2 regions of the Comamonas sp. AG1104 genome follow, and region 1 is predicted to be linked to the other one. Evidence: riboswitches for the same ligand, from Rfam matches in the RefSeq annotation. Region 1 holds a riboswitch; the other holds the start of a gene.

Region 1 (4,335 bases):
GGCCGGCGCGCTGGCCAGGCTGGCGCGTGACCTGTCGGGTGCGCTGACGCAGGAGCAGGTCACGCAGATCGCGCTGGCTACGATTTCAGGCGTTTTTGATGCCCAGACCGGGCTGCTGGTGCCCGATGCCGATGAGCGCTTGCAGCTGGCGCAGGGCAGCGAAGGTCAGATCGACACCAGCGTGGGCCGCTGGAGCATGGAGCATGGCCAGATGGCCGGCCACGGCACTGATACCCTGGCCGCCGCGCCGGCGCTTTATGTGCCGCTGATGGCGCCCGTGCGCTCGCGCGGCGTGCTGGTGCTGCAGCTGCGTGCGCCGCAGAAGTTGCGGGTGCCTGAGGAGCGCCGCCTGCTCGATGCCTGTGCCAGCCAGATCGCCCTGGCCTTGGAGCGTGTGCATTTTGTGGAGGTGGCGCAGCAGACCCAGATTGCCATGGAGGGCGAGCGCATGCGCAACACCTTGCTCTCGGCCGTCTCGCACGATCTGCGCACGCCGCTGACGGGCATTCTGGGCGCGGCCCAGGCGGCCTTGCCTCATGCGCCCCAGGGGCCGGCGCATCACATGCTGGTGCAGATCCGCAATCAGGCGCAGGCGCTGCAGCAACTGGTGGACAACCTGCTGGCCATGGCGCGCCTGCAGCAAGGCGGCGTGCAGCTCAAGCGCGAATGGCTGCCGGTGGACGAGCTGGTGGGCAGCGCGCTGGCGCAGATGCGCGAGCGACTGGCCGCTCATGCGCTGCAGACCGCGCTGCCGGCCGATCTGCCCTTGCTGCAGCTCGATGCCGTGCTCATGGAGCGTGTGCTGGTCAATCTGCTGGACAACGCCATCAAGTACACGCCCGAAGGCACGACGATCACCGTGACAGCGAGCGTGGCCGATGGCGACTGTGTGCTGAGCGTGCAGGACGCGGGGCCGGGCCTGCCAGTGCATCTTTCGCCCGAGCAGTTGTTCGAACCCTTTACCCGCGGGCAGGCGGAGAGTGCCGTGTTCGGCATGGGGCTCGGACTGGCTCTGGCTCAGCGCATCGTGCAGGCCCATGGCGGCAGATTGCGGGTGGCGGCGGCAGACCCCGGGCCGGGCACCATTTTCAGCGTACACCTGCCCGTGCCGGAGCAGCCGGCCATGGACGAATGAGCCGACAATCCCGTGCATCACATGCAAATCCGAACATGACAAGCGCCGCACCCCGCATCTTGCTGATTGAAGACGACGCCAGCATCCGCCGCTTTGTGCGCCTGGCACTGGAGGACGAAGGCTGGCAGGTATTCGAGTCAGAAACCGCCAGGCGCGGCCTGATCGAGGCCGCCAGCCGCCAGCCCGATGCCGTGGTGCTGGATCTGGGCCTACCCGATGCGGATGGCAAGACCGTGATTGCCGAGCTGCGCAGCTGGAGCCAGCTGCCGATTCTGATCCTGTCCGCGCGCGAGCGGGAAGAGGAAAAGGTGGCGGCGCTGGATGCCGGGGCTGATGACTACCTGACCAAGCCCTTTGGCGTGCCAGAGCTGCTGGCCAGGCTGCGCGTGATGCTGCGCCGCCGCCAGCAGGCGTCGGCGTCAGACAAGCCCGGCAGTTGTGCGCGTTTCGGTGCTCTGGTGGTGGATCTGGCGACGCACGATGTCAGGCGTGACGGTGTGGCCGTGCACCTCACACCCATAGAGTTTCGTCTGCTGGCGGCCCTGATTGCCGGCCATGGCAAGGTGCTGACGCATCGCCAGCTGCTGCTGCAGGTATGGGGGGCAGAATATCTGGACCGCCCTCACTATCTGCGCGTGCACATGGCCAATCTGCGCCAGAAGCTGGAGAGCGATCCGGCCCAGCCCCGGCATCTGGTAACCGAGTTGCAAGTCGGTTATCGCTTGGTGGGCCTGGAAGGCTGATTCCTTTATAATCGCCGTCCATCCGAGGAGCGTTGCAGCGTTCCCCCGGCCAGCCATGAGCTGGTCTGCGCGGGGCGTGAGGCTCGGATTTCATCCCGCAACGACGCTCGCCCACGCTTTCTGTGCGGTGAGCCGGTTCATTCCCCCTCTGCTGCAGAACGTGGTTTTTCATTCAAGATTTGGAGAAAACCATGAACGCTGCCGTGCGCTTCAACCCCGCTGATTCGGCCATTACCGATATTTCCCTGGCTGCCTGGGGCCGCAAGGAAATCAGGATCGCCGAAACCGAAATGCCTGGTCTGATGGCTGTGCGTGAAGAGTTCGCTGCTGCCCAGCCCCTGAAGGGCGCGCGTATCACGGGCTCGCTGCACATGACCATCCAGACAGCCGTGCTGATCGAGACGCTGACGGCTCTGGGCGCACAAGTGCGCTGGGCTTCGTGCAACATCTTCTCGACCCAGGACCACGCAGCAGCTGCCATCGCCGAAACCGGCGTGCCTGTCTACGCCATCAAGGGCGAGTCGCTGGAAGACTACTGGAACTACACCCACTCCATCTTTGAATTCGGCGCCGCCGGCACCGAAGGCGAAGGCCCCAACATGATCCTGGACGACGGCGGCGATGCCACCATGCTCATGCACCTGGGCAAGCGCGCCGAGAAGGACCTGTCCGTGCTGGCCAACCCCGGCTCGGAAGAAGAGCGCATCGTCTTCGCCGCCATCAAGGCCAAGCTGGCCGTGGACCCCACCTGGTACAGCCGCAAGTCGGCCCAGATCCTGGGCGTGACCGAAGAAACCACCACTGGCGTGCACCGCCTGAACGAAATGTCTGCCAACGGCAGCCTGCTGTTCCGCGCGATCAATGTGAATGACTCGGTGACCAAGTCCAAGTTCGACAACCTGTACGGCTGCCGCGAATCGCTGGTGGACGGCATCAAGCGCGCCACCGACGTGATGATCGCCGGCAAGGTTGCCGTGGTCGCCGGTTACGGCGACGTAGGCAAGGGCTGCGCCCAGGCGCTGTCTGCGCTGCGCGCTCAAGTGTGGGTGACCGAGATCGACCCCATCAATGCACTGCAGGCCGCCATGGAAGGCTATCGTGTAGTGACCATGGAATATGCCGCCGACAAGTGCGACATCTTCGTGACCACCACCGGCAACAAGGACATCATCCGCCACGAGCACATGGTTGCCATGAAGGATGAGGCCATCGTCTGCAACATCGGTCACTTCGACAACGAAATCGATGTGGCTTCGATCGAGAAGTACGAGTGGGAAGAGATCAAGCCCCAGGTCGACCACATCACCTTCCCCGACGGCAAGAAGATCATCCTGCTGGCCAAGGGCCGTCTGGTGAACCTGGGTTGCGCCACCGGCCACCCCAGCTTCGTGATGTCCAACTCGTTTGCCAACCAGACCCTGGCGCAGATCGAGCTGTTCACCCGCCCCGACGCCTACGAAGTGGGCAAGGTCTATGTGCTGCCCAAGGTGCTGGACGAGAAGGTCGCACGCCTGCACCTGAAGAAGGTCGGCGCCATGCTGACCGAGCTGAGCGACGAGCAAGCTGCCTATATCGGCGTGAGCAAGCAAGGCCCTTACAAGCCTGAAACTTATCGCTATTAATAGCACCCCCTGAGGCGCTTTGCGCCTTCCCCCTCTCTCTCTACGCGCTGCGCGCCAGGGGAGGGGGACGACAGCTTTGCTGCGCGGCGGCGCTTGCTCGCTGTTACTGGTGTGGATAGCGCCAGTATCGAGGTCGTCGTGGTTTTATTTGATAGCTGCTTGCGCACGTTATGTATTGATTTCAGATGGATATTTATCTGAAATCAAGCTGTATCAAGCGAATGCAGCTATCTAAAAAGATTTCTTTTGCCCGCTGCACCTTTGTGCAGCGCCTGGCGCTGGTTTATTTCAAAGGAAGCGACGCTATGCGCGCAGATGTTTTTTTGGTTGAAGCAGGTCATGCTGCCACCCGTTCCCAGGCCCAGCGCCTGATCGCCTCGGGTGTGGAGTGGCGCCTGACGCCGTTGGCGCCATGGAAGAAGGTGGCCAAGAACGGCGACGAGATTCCTGCTGGTGCCGAGCTGCAGCTGCTGGACGCCGCCGAGGCCAAATACATCTCGCGCGGTGGACTCAAGCTCGAGGGCGCGCTGGCCGCGACCGGCCTGAGCGTCAAGGGCTTGCGCTGTCTGGACGTGGGCCAGAGCACGGGCGGCTTCACCGATTGCCTGCTGCAGGCCGGTGCGACCCAGGTCATCGGCATCGACGTGGGTCATGGCCAGCTGCACGAGCGCCTGAAGAATGACGAGCGAGTGGTCTGCGTCGAGGGCTTCAATGCCCGCGCGCTGACGCCCGAGCTGCTGGAAAAGGCCTGCGATGAAGCGCTGTGCGAAGTCATCGAGGAAGAAGAGGACAACGACACCCAGCCTGTCGCCCCCTATGCCTGGATGCGCAACGG
Region 2 (4,335 bases), on a different contig from region 1:
TGGGTGCGCACCTTGTCGTAGTCGGCGCTCAGCTCGTCCAGATAGGCCTGCTTGCCGTCGCCCAGCAGGCTCTGCGCCACGCTGACCGAGCGCGAGGCGTCGGGCACATAGACCACGGGGCCGTCGTACTTGGGTGCAATCTTCACGGCCGTGTGCACGCGCGAGCAGGTCGCGCCGCCGATCAGCAGCGGAATCTTCTTGATGCGGAAGTAGTCGTCCTTGTCCATCTCGCCGGCCACATACTGCATCTCCTCGAGGCTGGGAGTGATCAGGCCCGACAGGCCGATGATGTCCGCGCCCTCGGCCTTGGCCCTGGCCAGGATCTCGTGGCAGGGCACCATCACGCCCATGTTGATGACCTCGAAGTTGTTGCACTGCAGGACCACGGTGACGATGTTCTTGCCGATGTCGTGCACGTCACCCTTGACAGTGGCAATGACAATCTTGCCCTTGCTGGTCACGTCCAGGCCCGCTGCTTCCTGCTGGCGCTTCTCTTCCTCGATATAGGGCACCAGGTGGGCCACGGCCTGCTTCATCACGCGCGCGGACTTGACCACCTGGGGCAGGAACATCTTGCCGGCGCCGAACAGGTCGCCGACGATATTCATGCCGTCCATGAGCGGGCCTTCGATCACGTGCAGCGGGCGGCCTCCGCCCTGCACCACGATCTGCTGGTAGGCCTCTTCGGTGTCTTCGGTGATGAAGTCGGTGATGCCGTGCACCAAGGCATGCGACAGACGCTCGCCCACGGTCTTCGGTGCCTCCGGCGTGCCGCGCCACTCGAGCTTCTTGCTGTCGTCCTTGGCCGCGCCCTTGGCGCTGTCGGCGATCTCCAGCAGACGCTCGGCCGCATCGGGACGGCGGTTGAGCACCACGTCCTCCACGCGTTCGCGCAGCTGGGGCTCCAGGTCGTCGTACACACCGACCATGCCGGCATTGACGATGCCCATGTCCATGCCTGCCCCGATCGCGTGATAGAGGAACACGGTGTGGATGGCCTCGCGCACGGGGTCGTTGCCGCGGAAGGAGAAGCTCACGTTGGAGACGCCGCCCGAGACCTTCGCTCCGGGCAGGTTCTGCTTGATCCAGCGCACGGCCTCGATGAAATCGACGCCGTAGTTGTTGTGCTCTTCGATGCCGGTGGCCACGGCAAAGATGTTGGGGTCGAAGATGATGTCCTCGGGCGGGAAGCCCACTTCGTCGACCAGAATGCGGTAGGCACGTTCGCAGATCTCGATCTTGCGCGCAAAGGTATCGGCCTGGCCTTTTTCGTCAAATGCCATCACCACGGCGGCCGCGCCATAGCGCTTGACCAGCTTGGCGTGCTTCTTGAACTCCTCGACGCCCTCCTTCATGGAGATCGAGTTGACGATGCCCTTGCCCTGCAGGCAGCGCAGGCCGGCTTCGATCACGTCCCACTTGGAGCTGTCCACCATCACCGGCACCTTGGCGATATCGGGCTCGGAGGCAATCAGATTCAGAAAGCGCACCATGGCGGCCTTGCTGTCCAGCATGGCCTCGTCCATGTTCACATCGATCACCTGGGCGCCGTTTTCCACCTGCTGACGCGCCACGGCCAGCGCTTCCTCGTACTGCTCATTCAGGATCAGGCGCGCAAAGGCCTTGGAGCCGGTGACGTTGGTGCGCTCGCCCACGTTGACGAACAGCGTCTCATCGCCGATGAAGACGGGCTCCAGGCCCGACAGGCGCATGGGAGGAATGGCAGTGGAAGGGGTAGCAACGGACATCAGCTCACCTGTGTGAAAACCAGAAACAGAATCGAAAACAGGTGAGCGCCGTTGGGAGTGCAGGCAGATCGCCAACCGGATCTGCGACCCCGAGCCTGACGGGTCAAACATCTCAGGGATGACCTGCTGCAGCGCTCCTCGGGGTGAAGCCCGTCATTCTACGGCGAGGGCGGGCAATCAGGGCTTCAAGGCGCTTTGCCCCGTGGCCGTGCAGGCACGGCTCTTTGTGAATGGCTATAGCAGATTGGACTTTCCACACCCCAAAAACAGGAGCAAGGCAAAAGGTAATTTCGCAAAACACGAATGCAGCCATCTCATTTCAAGCATATTCCTGACATGGTGCACATCCGCAAGGAATGGCGCGCACAGCTTTCCTGCTCTGAGGCAGCCCGGCACCGACGGGTCCGCTTGCCATGAGTGGACAAGCACCTACAGCCCCTATCTTTGAGTCTTTGGCACCATCGACAGCAAATGTCTGGTCCATGTGCTCAGCCATGTACCGCCGATTGCCAGCCATGACAGGGCAGGCCCTTCGGCCGTTGCATGGAACCACCCAGGAGATCTTCATGAACGTGACCTTCGGCGCGTACTACACCCTCATCATGGCCGTGCTTGTGCTCATGCTTGGCAAGCTCATGACAAGACATATCCGCTTTCTGCGCGACTTCAATATTCCCGAGCCTGTCTCCGGCGGCCTGGTCGTGGCGGCCATCATCTTCATGCTGCATCAGACCACGGGACTGGCGCTGAGCTTCGAGGGCAGTCTGCAGTCGGCTTTCATGCTGGTGTTCTTCTCGTCCATCGGCCTGAGTGCGAACTTCGCCAAGCTGCGTGAGGGCGGCTCGGCGCTGTTCATTTTCCTGGGTGTGATTGCCGTCTTCATCATGATGCAGAACATCGTGGGCGTAAGCCTGGCCACCGTGCTGGGACTGGATCCGCTGATCGGCCTGGTCGCAGGCTCCATCACGCTGGTGGGCGGCCACGGGACGGCAGGAGCCTGGGGCTCGGTGCTGGAAAACCAATACGGTCTCACCGGAGCCACCACCCTGGGCATTGCCTGCGCCACTTTCGGTCTGGTCATCGGCGGCCTGGTGGGCGGCCCGCTGGCCAAGCGGCTGATCACGCGCCACCAACTGGCCCAGCCGCTGACCGAGTCCGAGCAGCTGCGCGCCGATGCACCCACCGTGAGCGAAGGCAGCGAGGTCGCCAACTTCGAGTCGCCCAACAAGGCGCCGCGCCTGATCACGGCGGATGCGGCGGTGGAGACACTGGCCCTCTTCGCGGGCTGCCTGGCCTTTGCCGAATTCATGACCGGCCTGACCATGGGAACGGTCATCCAGCTGCCTACCTTTGTCTGGGCGCTGGGGGGCGGCGTGGTCATCCGCAACGTGCTGGACTATATGTTCGGCTTCAAGGTCTTTGACCGCGCCATCGACGTCTTCGGCAATGCCGCGCTGTCCATCTATCTGGCCATTGCGCTGCTGTCGCTCAAGCTGTGGGAGCTGACAGACCTGGCCGGCCCGCTGATGGTCATCCTGGCCGCACAAGCCATCGTCATGACGCTGTATGCGGCGTTCGTGACCTTCCGCATCATGGGCAAGAACTATGACGCCGCCGTGCTGGCCGCCGGCCACTGCGGCTTCGGCATGGGCGCCACACCCACGGCCGTTGCCAATATGCAGGCCATCACCAACCAGTACGGCCCGTCGCACAAGGCCTTTCTGATCGTGCCCCTGGTCGGCGCCTTCTTCATCGACATCATCAACGCCTTTGTGCTGCAGGCCATGCTCAGCATTCTTCGCTGACCGCTGCATAAGGCAAAAAAGCGTGTTCCCGGTAGACGGGAACACGCTTTTTTCATGGTTGCTTGCGCTTTCAGGGCAAGCGTCAGAGGCTTGTGCGGCTCAGATCATGCAGCCACGGCCTGGGCCGAAGCCGGCAGGCCGAAGATGCGGTCAAAGGCCCAGTTGAAGGCAAAGGTGTAGACCATGAAGAACACCAGCAGACCGGCTTCCATCACTGCAGCTTCCCACAATGAGATGCCGAACCACCAGGCCATCAGCGGGATCAGCATGGCGGCGATACCGCCTTCGAAACCGATGGCATGCACCACGCGGCGCATCAGGGAACGGCCCTTGACGCTCTGGCGCGATTCCCATTTTTCGAACAGGTGGTTGAAGCTCAGATTCCAGCAGATCGCGATCACCGAGGCAGCCACGGCCATGACGCCGGAATCGCCGGCCTTCTGGCCGATGGCCATGAAGATCAGGCTGGAGACGATGATGGCGATGGCTTCATACAGCCCCACGTAGAGGATGCGACGTTTGGGTCCTTGAAGGCCCTTGGCCTTGGCGGGGGTGGCAAAAGCGGCGGTATTTTTGAGAGAAACGGCAGAGGAAGAAGCGGATGCCATCGCTGAGGCTTGTTGAGACATGGGCTGCAGTGTATGTTCTGTAAATTGAAGATAAAAGTCAGTTCCTTTCAATTTTTCTAACAGATCGACACCATGCCTTTTAGCGCCGACCAGGTTCCGCTGTTTCTTGCCGTGCTCGATGCTGGCTCCTTTTCGGCGGCTGCACGCAAGCTG

Evidence for each region. A riboswitch is a leader RNA that binds a small molecule or an ion and turns the genes downstream of it on or off. The one in region 1 is predicted to bind S-adenosylhomocysteine.
Region 2: another riboswitch for S-adenosylhomocysteine. It lies ahead of metH (methionine synthase); the one in region 1 lies ahead of ahcY (adenosylhomocysteinase).

The regions. Positions count from the first base shown of each region.
Region 1 is NZ_QQAS01000002.1:70,117-74,451, forward strand. Features, by position in the region: gene DFO48_RS04965 (sensor histidine kinase KdpD) at 1-1,135, shown strand, start outside; gene DFO48_RS04970 (response regulator) at 1,171-1,878, shown strand; S-adenosyl-L-homocysteine riboswitch at 1,897-1,994, shown strand; gene ahcY (adenosylhomocysteinase) at 2,070-3,500, shown strand; gene DFO48_RS04980 (TlyA family RNA methyltransferase) at 3,806-4,335, shown strand, end outside.
Region 2 is NZ_QQAS01000004.1:201,229-205,563, forward strand. Features, by position in the region: gene metH (methionine synthase) at 1-1,748, opposite strand, end outside; S-adenosyl-L-homocysteine riboswitch at 1,785-1,894, opposite strand; gene gltS (sodium/glutamate symporter) at 2,315-3,553, shown strand; gene DFO48_RS12790 (PACE efflux transporter) at 3,658-4,161, opposite strand; gene DFO48_RS12795 (LysR family transcriptional regulator) at 4,255-4,335, shown strand, end outside.